3 regions of the Clostridium sp. DJ247 genome follow, and region 1 is predicted to be linked to each of the others. Evidence: riboswitches for the same ligand, from Rfam matches in the RefSeq annotation. Region 1 holds a riboswitch; each other region holds the start of a gene.

The links. A riboswitch is a leader RNA that binds a small molecule or an ion and turns the genes downstream of it on or off. The one in region 1 is predicted to bind S-adenosylmethionine.
Region 2: it holds a riboswitch for S-adenosylmethionine, as region 1 does, so the genes downstream of both, metF (methylenetetrahydrofolate reductase [NAD(P)H]) here and HGI79_RS10475 (nitrogenase component 1) in region 1, are expected to answer to the same signal.
Region 3: it holds a riboswitch for S-adenosylmethionine, as region 1 does, so the genes downstream of both, HGI79_RS20995 (ABC transporter permease) here and HGI79_RS10475 (nitrogenase component 1) in region 1, are expected to answer to the same signal.

Annotation. Positions count from the first base shown of each region.
Region 1 covers NZ_JABAIW010000022.1:17,925-23,648, forward strand. The annotation lists gene HGI79_RS10475 (nitrogenase component 1) at 1-1,207, opposite strand, end outside; SAM riboswitch class I at 1,480-1,611, opposite strand; gene HGI79_RS10480 (aminotransferase class I/II-fold pyridoxal phosphate-dependent enzyme) at 1,763-3,286, opposite strand; gene HGI79_RS10485 (NifB/NifX family molybdenum-iron cluster-binding protein) at 3,292-3,672, opposite strand; partial or broken gene HGI79_RS10490 (nitrogenase component 1) at 3,793-4,830, opposite strand; gene HGI79_RS10495 (nitrogenase component 1) at 4,844-5,724, opposite strand, start outside.
Region 2 covers NZ_JABAIW010000006.1:113,391-119,114, forward strand. The annotation lists gene HGI79_RS04280 (cation:proton antiporter) at 1-515, shown strand, start outside; gene metF (methylenetetrahydrofolate reductase [NAD(P)H]) at 778-1,644, opposite strand; SAM riboswitch class I at 1,770-1,882, opposite strand; SAM riboswitch class I at 2,097-2,200, shown strand; gene HGI79_RS04290 (O-acetylhomoserine aminocarboxypropyltransferase/cysteine synthase family protein) at 2,369-3,646, shown strand; gene HGI79_RS04295 (homoserine O-acetyltransferase) at 3,816-5,006, shown strand; gene HGI79_RS04300 (homoserine dehydrogenase) at 5,006-5,724, shown strand, end outside.
Region 3 covers NZ_JABAIW010000083.1:7,376-13,099, forward strand. The annotation lists gene HGI79_RS20990 (LysR family transcriptional regulator) at 1-93, opposite strand, end outside; T-box leader at 326-582, shown strand; SAM riboswitch class I at 837-950, shown strand; gene HGI79_RS20995 (ABC transporter permease) at 1,221-2,024, shown strand; gene HGI79_RS21000 (ABC transporter ATP-binding protein) at 2,101-2,892, shown strand; gene HGI79_RS21005 (threonine synthase) at 2,944-4,143, shown strand; gene HGI79_RS21010 (ABC transporter substrate-binding protein) at 4,175-5,191, shown strand; gene HGI79_RS21015 (DUF362 domain-containing protein) at 5,200-5,724, shown strand, end outside.

The DNA of each region.
Region 1 (5,724 bases):
AAGATGGTACATCTCCGTAGTTGCCCACAAGATGAGCAAGAGAATCTTGTCGTGGATCACCACTATCATAAATTGGATCATGGTGAAATACTAATGATCCATTAACTTCAACTCCCAATTCTCTAAGTACGGCAATTAATCCGTGGGCATAAGCTGAACCAGTAGCAACATAGCCTTTTTTGCCTTTTAATAATTTGCGCAGCTCTTCTATACGTGGAGCTACTCTTGCGTGTTCTTTAGCTATATAAGCTTCTACCTGTTCTTCACGGTGAGTTACCCTACCTAACTCACGAAGCCATGCATCTGTTCCCGCAAAACCGTATGGTTGTGGTGCCTTAACTTCCGGAACACCGAATTCCTGTTCCAAGGCTGCTGCCATATATGAGGACAGAGTGTTACAAAAACCCACAGTAGCCGCTGCTTCTGAAATTTGTTCCAAGTCTTCTACAGTTGCTAGATCAATGACATAGTTAACTCTTAGTCCTAACTCTGCTAACATTGGTTTAAATATATCTGATCCCCACAGGTTAATAACATTCACCAAATCTTCTTGTTTTTTAGGATTTCTACGTGCAATTTGACGTACAATTCCATGCTGTGTTGCATCAAATCCAGTACTCCAATGTTTGGATTTAAATCCTTCACAATGTAGAGGAATAACAGGAATATTTAATTCTTTCTCAAATTTGCTTGCCACACTATCTATATCATCACCTATGATTCCAGTAGCACAGGAAGCGGCAATAAATATTGCTTTTGGATTATAACGTTCCCAAGCATCACGTATAGTCTGTTCAAGTTTCTTAATTCCTCCAAATACTATGTCACCCTCTTGTAAATTGGTACAAATTGCATGCATATTTTCTACAGGTAAATTACGCATTGCAAGACCATTACGATATATAGAGTTGTATATTACTTGACCTGCTGCACATCCTATAGGCGAATGTTGAATGAGCACTGCACCACGAACATGACCTGCTTGACATTCTACCATCTGCTCACTGCAAACTGATCCTTGGGTAAAAGGTCCCCTAAATTCGCAAAGTTTACATGATTTCTTCCCATCACCACCGCCGCAACCTCTACGAGCGTTAACCGATTCCTGTGCCAAATCTGATGCTTTACCATCCCATGCAATTATAGTGCCAAGACGCTGTTCACGGCTTTGTACTACTGGAGTATTTAGATTAATTTTCTTCTTCATTATGTGTCCTCCTTTTAAATAAATTTTTTGAAAATAAACAAAGACTAAGTTATCTCAATAAAATTAAGACAACTTAGTCTCCAGTGTTTCTGGTCAACTAAAAAATTTTATAAATTGTGCCATATTTACTTTTTCTAGAGAAAATAATTAATCATTTATAATCCCAGAACTGTATTATATGGTCATATTAACTAAATTTAAAAGGCCATCTTTCCTAAACCTAAGAAAAATAGCCTTCGTTAACGAAAAATCATTTCACAAAACTACTACTTTTCTTATCTTCCAGTATAGTACAAAATTGTACTATTTACTCTGTAGGAATTAACACCGATACATTTAAAGTAAATATAAATGCCGGTTGTTGGGTTTCATAGGGCCAGTCCCTCCGCCTCTCTTGATAAGAATATACATATTAAGTTTACAAAAACTTCTAATAATTATACGTGCTGTATAACATATAATTATTATATTGGAAACATTTATCCCTGTCAATACCTAAAAAATAAGTTTTATCCATTACACCTAACTTTTCCCTATATCCTTTTTTACCTTAATCTAACTTTGTAATAGTATTTTCAACCTACTTTTCCCAAGTTGGTCTGCCTTTATAATTGCCTGCTCAATTAAGTTACTATTTACTTCAAAATTTATCTTGTCCAATTCCTCTGCTGCTATATTTACTCCGTTAGCAACATTAGCAATTTTTTCAGGTACTGAATCCTTTATTCCTAACTGTTCTAGCGTAACGGGAAGATTTAATAAGTTAAGAAAATCAATAAGCTCTTCTATTTCTTTTTGTAGCTTACCCTCTAATATAAACTGAACAATTAACCCGAATATTACTTTTTCTCCGTGAAGACTTTCGTGGGTTTCTGGAATAGCTGTTAAGCTGTTATGAATTGCATGAGCTATTGCGGCTCTATGATTTCCTCCATTAATACTTCCAACAAGATCAGCCAGTATTATAATAGCATCTATTACTTCGCTTACTTCTTTGTTTACATGATTTTTTTCTATTTCCTTTGCAGCTGATACTGAACTATTATGCAATATATCAAGTGCAAGCTTTGCAGTCTGCAAACCAATTCTCAGCGAAATATCATTATTTCCTTCTATAGAATTAGGAGCTGCTTCATACCATTTTACTATAGTATCACCTATACCAGCGTTAAGGTATCTTACTGGTGCATTAGCAATTATTCTAGTATCCGCTAAAACAAGCTTGGGGGATGTATTAAGTATATTAAAATCAGTAACTTTTCCACTTTCATCATATAAGCTTGCAAGAGCCGCTATTTGAGCTATTGCATTGACATTGATAGGTAGTCTTATCTTATTAAGGTAGCTTATGAGTTCTGAATTAGCAATACCGTAACCTATTCTTAGAGATGCAAGTCCATAAACTTTAGAAAAAGTTCTTAGAATAATTACATTAGGATACCTATCTATAAGTTTTATTGAATCAGGATAATCATCACTTGTTGTAAATTCATCATAAGCTTCATCTAATACAACAATTATATCTGAAGGTGTTTCTTCCAAAAATTTTTCTAATTGTTTTTCTCCAAAAATTGTTCCTGTTAGGTTATTAGGATTACATAGCCATATTACTTTTGTTTTATCCGTAATCTTGCTTTTTATATGCTCCAGATTAATTGCATGATTTTCTAAAGGAACACTTACGATAACTCCATTCATTGATAAGGTAACTACCTTATACCATCCAAAGGTAGGTTCTGGTATAATAGACTCCTCGTCAGCATTAATGAAGGCTTGAGCAATCAAAGACAATAATTCAAAAGAACCATTACCAAAAATCAGCTGTTCCTGCTCAACGTTGTTTATTTCTGCTAATTTACTCCTAAGCTGTCTGCAAAAACCGTCTGGATAAAGATATAGGTTTTTTGAAGCTTCCTCTATTGCTACTTGTACAGAGGGCGAACACCCCATAGTATTTTCATTTGCAGATAGTCTTATAATTTTATTTAATCCTAATTCTCGTTCAATTTCTTCTAGGGACTTTGCTGGGGTGTATGAAGAAATATCATTCAACGCCTCTCTATATTTTAATACAGCCATAATAATTATGCCTCCCTAGTTCTAACCACATCAATTTTAGAGTAGTATTTTATTAATTTTTTCAAAGCATTTTCGATATAATCCTGTATGTCAAAAGCTTCTATTCCTCTACTTCTTAAAACCCTCACAGCTCCATTTCCTATTTGAGCAACCAACACTGCTCTGCAGCCTTCAAGTGTTTCTACTGATGTCAAAAGTCTATTATCATCATGCCCACCATTATTGCAAAAATGGTGAGCCTTTCTTAATTCTAAAAATTTATAATTATTATCTTCTACTTCAAAAACTAAAAACTCTGTAGTTCTGCCAAAATGCTGATCTATTATTTTACCGTCACTACTTGCTACTGCTATCTTATAAGCCATCATAACACCTCTTATTCTCATAAAAATATTATCCTGTATTTTGAGTATCTCCTCCTTGTTCTAGTTGAATCTTGTAAGAACTACTGAATATATATCTTCTAAAAGTTTAAGTCCACCTGAATATCCCACATATGAACTATTTATCACCAATCTTTCATTATAGGTATATCCAGGACCCATTCCAAGTACAGCTCTTAATCCCTTAAGTTCTTTCTTAACTTCCTCTATTTTAGGTAAATACTTTGCTCTCTCTCTTTCTATATAAGCTTCAACTTCTGCTTCTTTATCTATAGCTTTACCTATTCCTCTAAGCCAAGTTTCAAATCCCGAAACCCCTAATGGGTTAATTGTTTTTACAAAGGGAACCCCATATTTTTCTTCCAGTCCATTTCCTAAGTATGAACCCAATACACCACATATACTTACTGTAGCAAGAGACTCAGACAAATGTGAAAGTTCCTCAATAGTTGAATTTTGATAAAAAAATACAGGCTCAACTCCAAAATTTTTAAATATCTCAATTATTTCATTTCTCGCACTTTCGTAGAAATTTTTAAAATTAATTTTGTTATTTTTCTTTTTCGGCGGCTTTACAATACTTGTAAGCACAGCATGATCTGAGGCATCAAAACCCGTAGCCCATATTCTTGATCTAAAACCTTCGCAATGAACAGCAGCTATAGGTACTGGTATTTCCTTTTTAAGATTTTCAACAACACTATCCACATCTTCACCTATAATACCTGTTAAACACGATGTTCCTACAAAGATTGCTTTTGGTTTGTATCTATTATATGTCTCTAATATTATTTCTTTAAGACTACCTGTAGCTCCAAATACTGTATCATGTTCATCCATATCAGTTCCTACAAATACAGTGGCATTTGTAACACCTCTTTTGGTTGCCAGCTGATCATTGTTAACTGTAGCACCAGGGGCTATTGCTGTACAGCCTGATGGTGCATGATTTATTATTGCTATATCTCTTATACCTGAAAGTTGTCCTAATGCACAACTAGCATTACATGTGCTGGACTGACTAAAGCATCTATCCTGATTTTTTAAAGTTCCGCATTTCGATTGGTTAACAATGTCATGAAGATCTCCACTATAACCTGTTACAGAACCTAAACGATTTTCTCTTGTTGGTACTGCTGATATTTTTAAATTGACTGTCATGAATCCTTCCTCCTTATTTATATGTTTCTAAAATATTTCCATATATATCTTCTGCTAATCTTAACCCTCCACTATAACCTATATAGCTTCTGTCAAGCACTAGTCTATGCATAACCGGTATTGATATATTTATACCAAAACCCTTTATTTCTGAAACAATATCTCTGTCCCAAGAACTTCCAAGAATTAATGGTGTATGATTAGTATGGTTATATTCCCTTAATCGTTGGTGTATTTTACCTCCATCAACTTCAAATAAAACATTAGAGGATGTACTCTTTGATAGATGTTTAAATTGATGTTTTATAGCTTCTTGATATTTTTCTGGCGTATCATCAGTAATATATTGTTCTCCAGGTAAAATTCCCAGTTCGTTTACTAAAAACTTACTAATCCCTAATGCATAGGAGGAATCTGCAATATTAAAAAATCTGCCTGCTAAATCATAGCGAAACTCTATGAAGAAATCTGCAGATCTTTCAATATAATAATAAAATTTTTTCTCTTTCTTCTTAATAAAATTCTCAGCTTTTGCTTTATCTAAGCCAGCAAATTCAGCAACTTCTCTTAAAAATTTACTGGTTTCTTTCGCTCCTATTGGCAAAACTGGGTAATGCAGATATGGAGTTCCATACTTATCTTTTAGCAATTCAGCAGTTTTTAATCCTACCCAAGGTGAAAGCACTAAATTGAACTGTGCATTAGGAATTGTTTTCCACTCCTCAGCTCCGCTAGATTCAGGTCCAAATAATATGTTAACCTTAAGATCTATACCTTCTAGTAAATGTTTTATCTCGCTCAAGTTTCCAGCCCAGAAGGAATCTTGATATGGAACCACAGACCAAACATTAACTAATCCATTTTCTTTCTCTACAGGCTTCTCACCAACAAACT
Region 2 (5,724 bases), on a different contig from region 1:
CTGTTGCTATTGCCTTAATATTTGCATTTATAGCTGAAAGCTTAGGCATTGCAGCTATAACTGGAGCCTATATATTTGGTCTTCTTCTTTCATCTTTAACTCATAAGGAATATATACAGAAAAGAGTAAATGTACTTTCAGCAGTTTTGTTATCGCCTATATTCTTTGCTAATGTAGGGATATCTGCAAATATACAAGGGTTAAACTTAGAAGTTATATTTATAACCTTAGCTATGTTCCTAGTAGCCGTACTTGGAAAATTACTCGGCTGTTCCCTACCTGCTAGATTAATGAAAATGAAAAAAAGTGAAGCCATACAAATAGGAATTGGGATGATTTCAAGAGGGGAAGTTGCTTTAATAACAGCAAATATAGGACTTCAGAAAGGCATAATATCAGAGGAAATATTTTTACCTACCATTATAGTTGTAATCCTTACTACTATAATAACACCTGTATTATTAAAAATATCCTTTTCTCATAAACTTGAAAAATCAGTTAATGTGGACAATTAAATAATTATCTATATGTGATTTTATAGTAAAAATTTAACTTATACGTAGGGATATGTTGACAATACTGAAGACACATTTAAATATTTTTAATTAGTCTTAGCTGGAATTTGAGAAAAACTTAGAACCTAGATATGTTTGAGCGAAGCGAGTTTATCTAGGTTCTTTTATATTATTATGAAACTCCTCTTCCTTTGGTCAGATGAGTACTCACAGAGGCGGGTAAGTCGAGTTTTAAGGTTGTTTAGCTAAAACTACTGTACCTTTACTTTCTATAACTATCGATGTTCTCCATAATTTTCAACGCAACCTCTGGTTTATTCATAGTGTATATGTGGACTCCCTTAACTCCATTATTAATTAAGTTATTTATCTGTTCTATAGCATATCCTATAGCATACTCCTTAAAAGCTTGTTGGTCATGCTCATATTTTGATATAATTTCTTTTAGCATTTCTGGAATTACGGCTCCTGAGAGTGACACTATTCGTTCTATCTGTTTCACACTAGTAATTGGCATGATTCCTGCAATTACAGGTATATTTATGTTATTTTTGTGAATCTTGTCTGCAAACTTATTAAAAATATTGTTATCAAAGAAAAGTTGAGTAATTAAGAAATCTACACCTTCTGATACCTTTTCTTTTAGATGCTTTATATCTTCATCAATATCCGTACATTCTATATGTCCTTCTGGATATGCAGCTGCTGCAATAGAAAATTCACCTATATCCCATATATCTCTAATTAAATCCTTTGCATATTTATAATTTAAGTCCTCTTTACCAGCAAAATCCTTAGGGATATCACCTCTTAAAGCAAGTACATTATTTACATTGTGATTTTTTAATTCACTTAAGATTTCTTTTATTTCATCTTTAGTAGAACTTACACAAGTTAGATGTGCTAATGCCTCTATTCCAAACTCATTTTTTATCTTAGATGATATTTCAACTGTTCTATCTTTACTGCTTCCACCAGCCCCATAAGTTACACTAATAAAATCTGGCTTCAACTTGCTTAGCTCCGCAATGGTTTTATATATACTATCTAAATTTTGATCCTTTTTAGGTGGGAATATTTCAAATGAAACAGTTTGTTTTTTTTCTGAAAGTATATCTTTTATAAACATGTATAATTCTCCTTTATCTATTTACAATTTAAGACATGGTTATCTATAATTATTTTAAAATAAAAAGCTACCTTTCCACAAGAAAAGTAGCTTACATGAAAATTACATAATCACTTCTAGCTCTCTTCTTATCTATCAGAATAAAAGCATTCTGCAGGAATTGACACCGATACATTTATATAAAAATGCCGGTTGTCGGGTTTCACAGGGCCAGTCCCTCCACCTCTCTTGATAAGAAACGTTTTTATAATAACATTTATTGCTAATAATAATATTTTTTTTTGTTATTGTCAATACTATTTTTGTGTATATATAAAATATATGTCCATGTTACACCGCACAAAACAAAGATTTATCCGATGACTATCCGCAAAATATATTCATTTATTTTAATTTAGGTATTGACATTATGTACTAATACTTGGTATGATGTTATCAATCAAATACGGAACTTCTTATCCAGAGCGGCTGAGGGACTGGCCCTATGATGCCCGGCAACCTGAATATTTATTCAACGGTGCTAATTCCAGCAGGTATAATACCTGGGAGATGAGAAGCTAGAGGAATGTAATCTTCTTGTAGCTCATCTACAAGAAGATTTTTTATTTTATCATAAAATCCTTAAGCTAATAACTATTATAGATATTTGGCATAATAAATTAACTATATTAAACTCATAGGAGTTCCAAACAAAATAAATTATCATATTTAGGAGGAATTTAAAATGGCAAAAGAATTATCATTTGATACTATTCAAGTACACGGAGGACAAGAGGTTGACCCAGCTTCTAAATCAAGAGCAATACCAATATATCAAACAACATCTTATGTTTTTGATGATGCACAAGATGCTGCTGACCTATTTGGTTTAAAGAAATTTGGAAACATATATTCACGTTTAACAAACCCAACAAATGCAGCTTTCGAAACTAGAGTTGCTTTACTTGAAGGTGGAGTTGCCGGCGTAGCTACTGCTTCAGGAATGGCTGCAATCACTTATTCAATATTAAATATTGCTGGTGCTGGAGACGAAATAGTTGCTGCTGCAACTCTTTACGGTGGTACTTATTCTTTATTTGTTCATACTCTACCGAACTTTGGAATTAAAGTTAACCTTGTAAACCCTGATAACGTAGAAGAATTTGAAAAAGCTATAAACGATAAAACAAAGGCTGTTTATATAGAAAGTATAGGAAATCCAGGAATTAACATAATCGACATTCAAGCAGTTGCGGATATTGCTCATAAAAATGGAATACCTCTAATTGTTGATAATACTTTTGCATCACCATATCTTTTAAAACCAATCGAATTTGGTGCTAATATTGTTGTACACTCTGCTACTAAATTCATCGGTGGCCATGGTACATCAATAGGAGGAGTAATTGTTGATTCAGGAAAATTCAACTGGGATAACGGAAAATTCCCTGGTCTTGTAGAACCAGACGAAAGTTATCACGGACTTAAGTATTTTGAAACATTTGGAAACTTAGCATATGCTATAAAAATTAGAACATCTCTTTTAAGGGACCTAGGAGCAGCTATATCTCCATTTAACTCCTTCATACTAACACTTGGACTTGAAACTCTATCACTAAGAGTTCAAAAACATGTAGACAATGCTAAAAAAGTGGCTGAGTTCTTAAGCAAGCACCCTAAGATTGAATGGGTAAATTACCCTGGACTAGAAGGAAATAAATATTACGATTTAGCTAAAAAATATCTTCCAAAGGGACCTGGTTCTATATTTACATTCGGAGTAAAAGGTGGAGCTGAAGCTGGTAAAAAGCTAATAGGCTCAATTGAAATATTCTCTCATCTTGCTAACGTAGGGGATGCTAAATCATTAATAATTCACCCTGCTTCTACAACTCACTCTCAGCTTGATGAAGAACAATTAGTTCAAGCAGGAGTTAAACCTGAACTTATAAGAGTTTCTATAGGTATTGAAGATGCAGATGACTTAATAGCAGCTCTTTCAGATGCATTAGATCAAATCTAATATAACAGAGGTAGAACCTTTAAGAACATATGAGGAAATAATATAACTAAACCTAATATATATACTTTAAAATTTAATTTACCACTAGAAATATCATAACATGATGTTTTTAGTGGTAAATCTTCTTATAAACTTTCAACTGTGCAAATTAAGCTAGGGAGGTATTTTTTTGAACAAGTTTTTATATAGAAAAGAAAATTATAAGGAGTATTTGACTTTTGCATTGGATGAAGATTTTCTTCTAGAAAGCAAAAAGACATTTGGACCCATAACCTTATGTTACGAAAGTTATGGAACTTTAAATGCAGAAAAGAATAACTGTATTCTTATAACTCACGCTCTAACTGGAAACTCCCATATAGCAAAACATGATGAAAATGATGTTGAAGGTTGGTGGGAAGACTTTGTAGGTGCTGGAAAGGTATTTGACACAAATAAGTATTTTATAATTTGTTCAAATATTTTAGGAGGATGTAATGGCTCTACTGGACCATCTTCAATAAATCCGAAAACCGGTAAGCACTATGGTATAGAGTTTCCTATAATAACTATAAAAGATATGGTCAATGCTCAAAAAAAGATCTTTGAGTATTTAGATATTAATCATTTAGTTGCTGCAGTTGGCGGCTCCATGGGTGGCATGCAATCTCTTCAGTGGGCTGCATCATATCCTGATTTTATGGATGGCATAATAAACTTAGCTGCACCTCTTAGCTTAAGTTCTGAAGCTGTTGGCATAGACCATATTATGAGAAAATCTATAATGTGTGATCCAAATTGGAACAATGGAGATTATTATAGTTCAAAACTTCCTTCAAATGGCTTATCAATTGCAAGAATGGTTGCTATGTTAACTTATCAAACAAGAGATTTAATGAATTTAAAGTTTGGAAGAAAGCTTAAAAGCAATGTTGAAGACTTTTACAATGATTTCAATGCAGAATTTCAAATAGATAGTTACTTAAGTTATCAAGGATTAAAGCTTGTAGATAGATTTGATGCAAATAGTTATCTATATCTTACGCGAGCTCTTGATTTATTTGATTTAAAAAGAGAATATGGCACTTATGAAAGCGCATTAAGTCGTATTAAGGCTAAATTTTTACTTGCAGCAGTATCTTCTGATGCTCTTTTTCAATTGAATGAACTTAGAAAAACAAGAGATGCCTTAAGAATAAGCGGAGTAGACTTAGAATACCATGAAGTACAGTCAGACTATGGTCATGATTCTTTTTTAATTGAAGTTGAAAAATATAAATACTTCTTGGCTGAATTTTTGGATAACCTATATGTAGAAACTAATTTAGATAACACATCTAATAACTTTATCAATCTGACTTCAAGACAGGAGGTATTTTAATGATATCAATAGCAATACTAGGTTATGGAGTAGTAGGTACAGGTATAACCCAGTTAATAAACAAAAATAAGGATAGGACTAAAAAGACTACTGGAGAAGATATTATTATATCTAATATCTTAGTAAGAGATATAAATAAACATAAAAAAAAGGGAAACTCTCACATTTTAACAGACAATATTGATGAAGTTTTCGAAAAACCACTAGATATTGTTGTAGAGCTGATGGGTGGAGTTAACCCTGCATATAACTATGTCAAAAGAGCACTATTAGAAAAAAAACATGTAGTAACAGCTAATAAAGATTTAATTGCTGAACATGGCAAAGAATTATTAGATTTGGCTACTGAGAACGATGTTACTCTAAATTTTGAAGCCAGCGTTGGCGGAGGCATTCCTATTTTAAAACCTCTTATAGAATGTCTATCAGTAAACGAAATAATAGGTATAAAGGCTATTTTAAATGGCACAACAAATTTTATTCTTTCGAAAATGGATAAAGAAAACATGAGTTACGAAGATGCACTTAAGCTAGCTCAAGAATTGGGTTTTGCGGAAGCTAATCCTTCATCAGATGTTTTAGGTTATGACGCCGCAAGAAAAATCTCTATCCTTTCAACTATATCCTATGATAAAAGGGTTAATTGCCAAGAAATAGGAATTAATGGTATAACAAATATAGATAAAGAAGATTTTAAATATGCTAAACTAGCAGGATG
Region 3 (5,724 bases), on a different contig from region 1:
AGGTGGTTGAGCTATATGCAATTTTTCAGCTGCCTTTGTTATGCTGCCTTCTTCAATAATAGTCAGAAAGTATTTTAATTGTCTAATATCCATATGAATAGTCACTCCTAATATTTTATTTATACTTTATTCATATTAATTCAATACTTTTTAAGTATTTTTCTTATGTATTTTTCTTTGCTATAATAATTTACAAGATCTAAGAAATGTAAAAATAAGTTTTATATCTCTAATTATAAATGGTTTTATTGTAATATTATATAAATATGAGTTATATTTAAAAACTTAACGTAGTAAATATTATATTTGTATATCTTTTAATTATGGTACTGCTATGACAGGAAGAGTAGGTTATAGGAAACTCCAAGAGAGAAATCCCCTAGGGTGTAAGGGATTTTGGGTGGAAAGTGACTGAAATGCATCCTAGAGCACTGAATTGAAATTTAGTAGGTTTCAGCGGGTACGCCCGTTAAAGCGTTGAGGGATTAATTGACCCTAAATAATAAGTTGTTATGTATAAATGTTTTGTACTTATACATAATAAACAGAGTGGAACCGTGGAAGTAAACTTCTGCCTCTGTAATTGAGGCAGGAGTTTTTATTTTATTAGCACTTGTTAAAAAATAAGGAGAAACTTACATAGGAGAGGGGTTAACCCCGCCTGATATTGTCTAGCTGGCAGTAGACACTACTCCTAGCTTATAGAAGCGAGAGTCTTAGGGCTGGTAGTAAAATGGATAAATTTAAATACAGTATTGACGAAACGAGAAAAATGGTTTAAGATATTAAATAAGTTGGAAATAAATGAATATAATGAGTTTTAAACCATATTTATTCTCTTATCAAGAGTGGTGGAGGGACTGGCCCTATGAAACCCGACAACCGGCATTTTGGTTAAAATGTATCGGTGTCAATTCCTGCAGGATAGTTTATATTCTGGAAGATAAGAAAAATAACTAAATTTAAGAGTAATTAAGTTGAACTTAAATTTAAGGCTGTTTTTCTTATTGAAGAAAAACAGCCTTTTAATTTTTAAAATAAAAATTCTAACTTGCAGCTGGCAGCCTATAAATAATCTAATGGAGGTTAATAAGCTAGCTTGCAATTTACTTAGCACTGTCACTTTATTTATGCATAACTTTACAAGTACATACTAATATCGATTTAACGCGTTACAACTTTGTATTGTTGAACTATTTTAATTATAAGGGGAGGTCAAAATGGATTTAATTAGCATTAAAGTTAATTTTAAACAAGCAAATTATATCAAAAATATTCTCATTGCATTAATAGTACCTATAATAATATTAATAATTTGGCAAATACTAAGTGACCAAGGTATTATTAGATCCTCTGTGCTTCCTTCTCCATATTTTATCAGCATAGCGTTAATTGATATGCTGCATACTGGAGAATTGTTTGAGCACCTAGCTATAAGTATATTAAGGGTTTTCAAAGGATATGCTTTAGGAGCTTTCTTAGGAATAACCTTTGGAGTTTTAATTGGACTTTTTAAATATGCTGAAAAGTCTCTTAACTTAGTAATAGGTTTTTTACGTCCTATCCCAATCGTAGCTTGGGTACCTGTGCTTATATTATGGATGGGTATTGATGAAGCCTCAAAGGTAACAGTAATAGCTATTGGTAGTTTTTGGCCAATATTAATTAACACCATCTATGGTATAAAAAACACAGATAAAAAATATTTAGAAGTTTCGCAAATTTTAGAAAAAAATAAATTTGATGTACTAATCAAAGTGGTTTTCCCGTCAGCACTTCCAGCTATTTTCACAGGATTACGTCTTGGAATAGGCAGTGCTTGGATGAGTGTTATTACAGCAGAAATAATTGCTGCAACCTCAGGTATAGGTTATAAAATTGCTTATGCTAGAGAATTGTCACAACCAGACATAATGTTAGTTGGAGTTTTTTCTATAGGAATTATTGGATTTTTTATAGATTTTGCAATCAAAAAGCTGGAGCTTTTAGTTATAAAATGGAATGTAAATAACTTAAGCCGATAAACAGTAAATATGATTTCTAAAATGATAAGAATTAAAAATAATTAATTATATTGAAGGTTGTAAGGAGATGAGAATAATGAGTCTTATATCAGAAGCAGCAAGTGCTATCAATATAGAAAATTTAAATAAAAACTTTAGAATAGATAACGGTGATGTTAATGTACTTAATAATGTAAATTTAACAGTTAATCAAGGTGAATTTCTAAGTATTGTGGGATCAAGTGGATGTGGCAAAAGTACTTTGCTTAGAATAATAGCTGGATTAGAGAGAAACTATAGTGGACAAATTTTTTTAGGGGGTAAACATATAGAAGGTCCAGGAGTTGATAGAGGAATGGTGTTTCAAGAAGCTCGTCTTTTCCCCTGGTTAACTGTAGAGGATAATATAGCTTTTGGGCTAAGTAGAAATACTTCTAAGAAGCAAAAGCAAGAGTTAGTGAAGGAGCATCTTGAATTGATAGGACTAAGCAGTTTTGCTAAAGCTTACCCGCACCAGCTATCAGGTGGTATGCAGCAAAGAATAAGTATTGCAAGAGCTTTAGTAAATAAACCTAAAGTACTTCTGCTAGATGAACCTTTTGGAGCACTTGATGCTATGACACGTATTAATATGCAGCAAGAAATTCTAAGAATTTGGGAAAAAGAAAATACAACTATGATTTTGGTGACTCATGATATTGATGAAGCAATTTATCTTGGCGATAGGGTTGCGGTTATGTCTAGTAGACCAGGTAAGGTTAAGAAAATAGTTCCCGTACCTTTAGCTAGACCTCGTGATCGCAGCGATTATGATTTTGTAAAAATTAAAAGAGAAATCTATGGTGAGTTTTTTACTGAAGTAGAAAATCCATTTGCCTATATTATATAAAAATAACTTATGCAAAATATAAAAAATTAATTATAGAAGGAGTAATATAATATGAGTTATGTAAGCTATTTAGAATGCTCAAAATGCAAAGAAAGGTATACAGCAGATGTGCCACGTAATTTATGTCACTGTGGAGGTCCATTATTAGTTAGATATGATTTAAAAGCCATAAAAAATAATGTTAAAAAAGATGTATTTAAAACTAGAGAAAAGGGCTTATGGAGATTTAAAGAGCTTTTACCTGTTGAGAAGGAAGAAAATATAGTTAATCTTGGTGAAGGAGATACTCCAATATTAAAAGCATCAGCTTTAGGTGAAAAGCTTGGAATAAAAAACTTATACATAAAGGATGAAGGCTTAAATCCTACAGGAACCTTTAAATCAAGAGGTGCAGCAGTTGGTGTTTCTAAAGCAAAGGAACTTGGAGTTAAAACAATAGCAATGCCTACAGCAGGTAATGCAGGGGGGGCTTGGTCAGCTTATTCTGCCAGAGCAGGAATAGAGTTGGTGGTGGCTATGCCAGAAGATGCACCTGATTTAGCTAAGAAAGAAAGTTTTATTTATGGCTCTAAAACATATCTAGTAAAAGGTTTGATATCTGATGCAGGTAAAATAATTGCTAAAGGAGTTCAAAGATATGGTTGGTTTGATGCAGCTACCCTAAAAGAACCTTATCGTATTGAAGGTAAGAAAACCATGGGACTTGAGATAGCAGAATATTTTAATTGGGAATTTCCAGATGCCATACTATACCCTACAGGTGGTGGAGTAGGCATAATAGGAATTTGGAAAGCCTTTCAGGAATTAAAAGAGTTAGGTTGGATTGGGGACAAGGTTCCTAAGCTTATTGCAGTACAATCAGAAGGTTGTAATCCTATTGTTAAGGCTTTTAATGAAGACCGTGAAGCCTCTGAGTTTTGTACAAATGCAAATACTATAGCTGGCGGAATACGTGTACCAAAAGCATTAGGTGACTTTTTAGTATTAGAAGCAGTAAGAAAAAGTAAAGGTACAGCAATTGAAGTAAAAGATTCAGAGCTTATAGAGTCCTTTAATTTATTAGCAAAAACAGAAGGATTGCTTATTTGTCCAGAAGGAGCAACTTTAGTTGCAGCAGCAGGCAAATTGTTAAAGGATGGATTCCTAAAACCAGATGAAAAAGTTGTTTTATTAAATACAGGTAGTGGTTTAAAGTATCCTAATTTAGTTGAAGACAACCTTCCTGTATTAGAAATTGATGCAGAAATTTAAAATTTATAAATTATAAAGGGGTTGGAATATTATGAAAAAAATAAAAAACATAGTTAGCATAGTTTCATTAATTGCAATATCTGCTTTCTTAGCGGTTGGTTGCGGAAAGGCTGATGCTCCAAAATCAACGGAAACTAAACAATCAACAACAGAGAAACCACAAAAAATAAAAATTGGATATCAACCAGGAATAAATCATACTTTATTAATTGTAGCTAAACAACAGGGTTGGTTTGATGAGGAATTTAAAAAAGATGGTATTGATGTAGAATTTAGCAGCTTTGTTTCTGGTCCTCCTATGGTTGAAGCCTTCGCAGGAAATAGACTTGATATAGGTCAATTCGGAGATCAACCGGCAATGCAAGCAAAGGCTAATAATATTGACATTAAAGCTATAGGAGTATATTCATCAGGTGATAAACTAAATGGTTTAATTGTAACTAATGAATCAAATATAAAAGAGCCAAAGGATATAAAAGGTAAAAAAGTTGGGGTTACAGTTGGATCTACAGGACATACACTTCTTTTAAAGTATCTTGAAACATCTGGACTAAAACAAAGTGATATAAAGCTAGTTAACTTACAGCCAGCAGATATTAAAACTTCCTTAGCTTCTAAAAATATTGATGCCGCAGTTACTTGGGAGCCCTTCGTTTCTGCTGCAGAATTTGAGGGAAGTGCTCATCAAATAGCCGATGGTACTAACTTAAAGTATGATGTTAACTTTATTGTTGTTACAAACTCCTTTGCTAAGAAATATCCTGATATAGTGAAAAGAGTATTGAAAATTTATGACAAATCAGAAAAATGGGTTAAAGCTAACCCTGATAAAGCTATAGAACTAGTTTCAAAAGATATTGGTATGAAAAAAGAAGTACTAGCTAAAGCTTTACCTAAAGAAAACTTTGACATCAGAATTACAGATAAAATCACTGAATCAGCTTCATCTACAATTAAAGTTTTAAGAGCAAATAACACTATAAGAAAAGATGTAAATCTTAACGATCTTATAGATACAAGCTACTTAAAAGATGCTGGAATTCAATAGTGTATAAAATGGAGTCACTAGATTTGAGTAAGTTTCCTGAAATACTGTTACCAAGATTTTTAAAGGTAAGACAGAACTTTAAAAGGGATAAAATTGACAATATTGATGAGGAAGTAAGAAAGAAAATGAAACCTCATGTAGAAGGCTTAAAGGATAAGAGAATTGCAGTTGGAGTAGGGAGTCGTGGGATAGCTAATATAGATATAATAACAAAAAACGTTATAGATTGCTTAAAGGAAGCAGGAGCAAAACCTTTTATTATTCCAGCAATGGGAAGTCATGGTGGAGCTACAGAAAATGGACAAAAAGAACTTCTGGCTTCTTATGGCATTACAGAGGAAACCATGGGAGTTCCTATAGATGCTTTCTTAGATGTAGAAATTATAGGAGAATATGAATCAGATTTACCTGTATATGTAGCAAAAAGTGCACTTTCTGTGGATGGCATAGTAATAATACCTAGAATAAAACCTCATACTGCATTTAGAGGAAAAGTGGAAAGTGGAGTTTGCAAAATGTTATCTGTGGGGCTT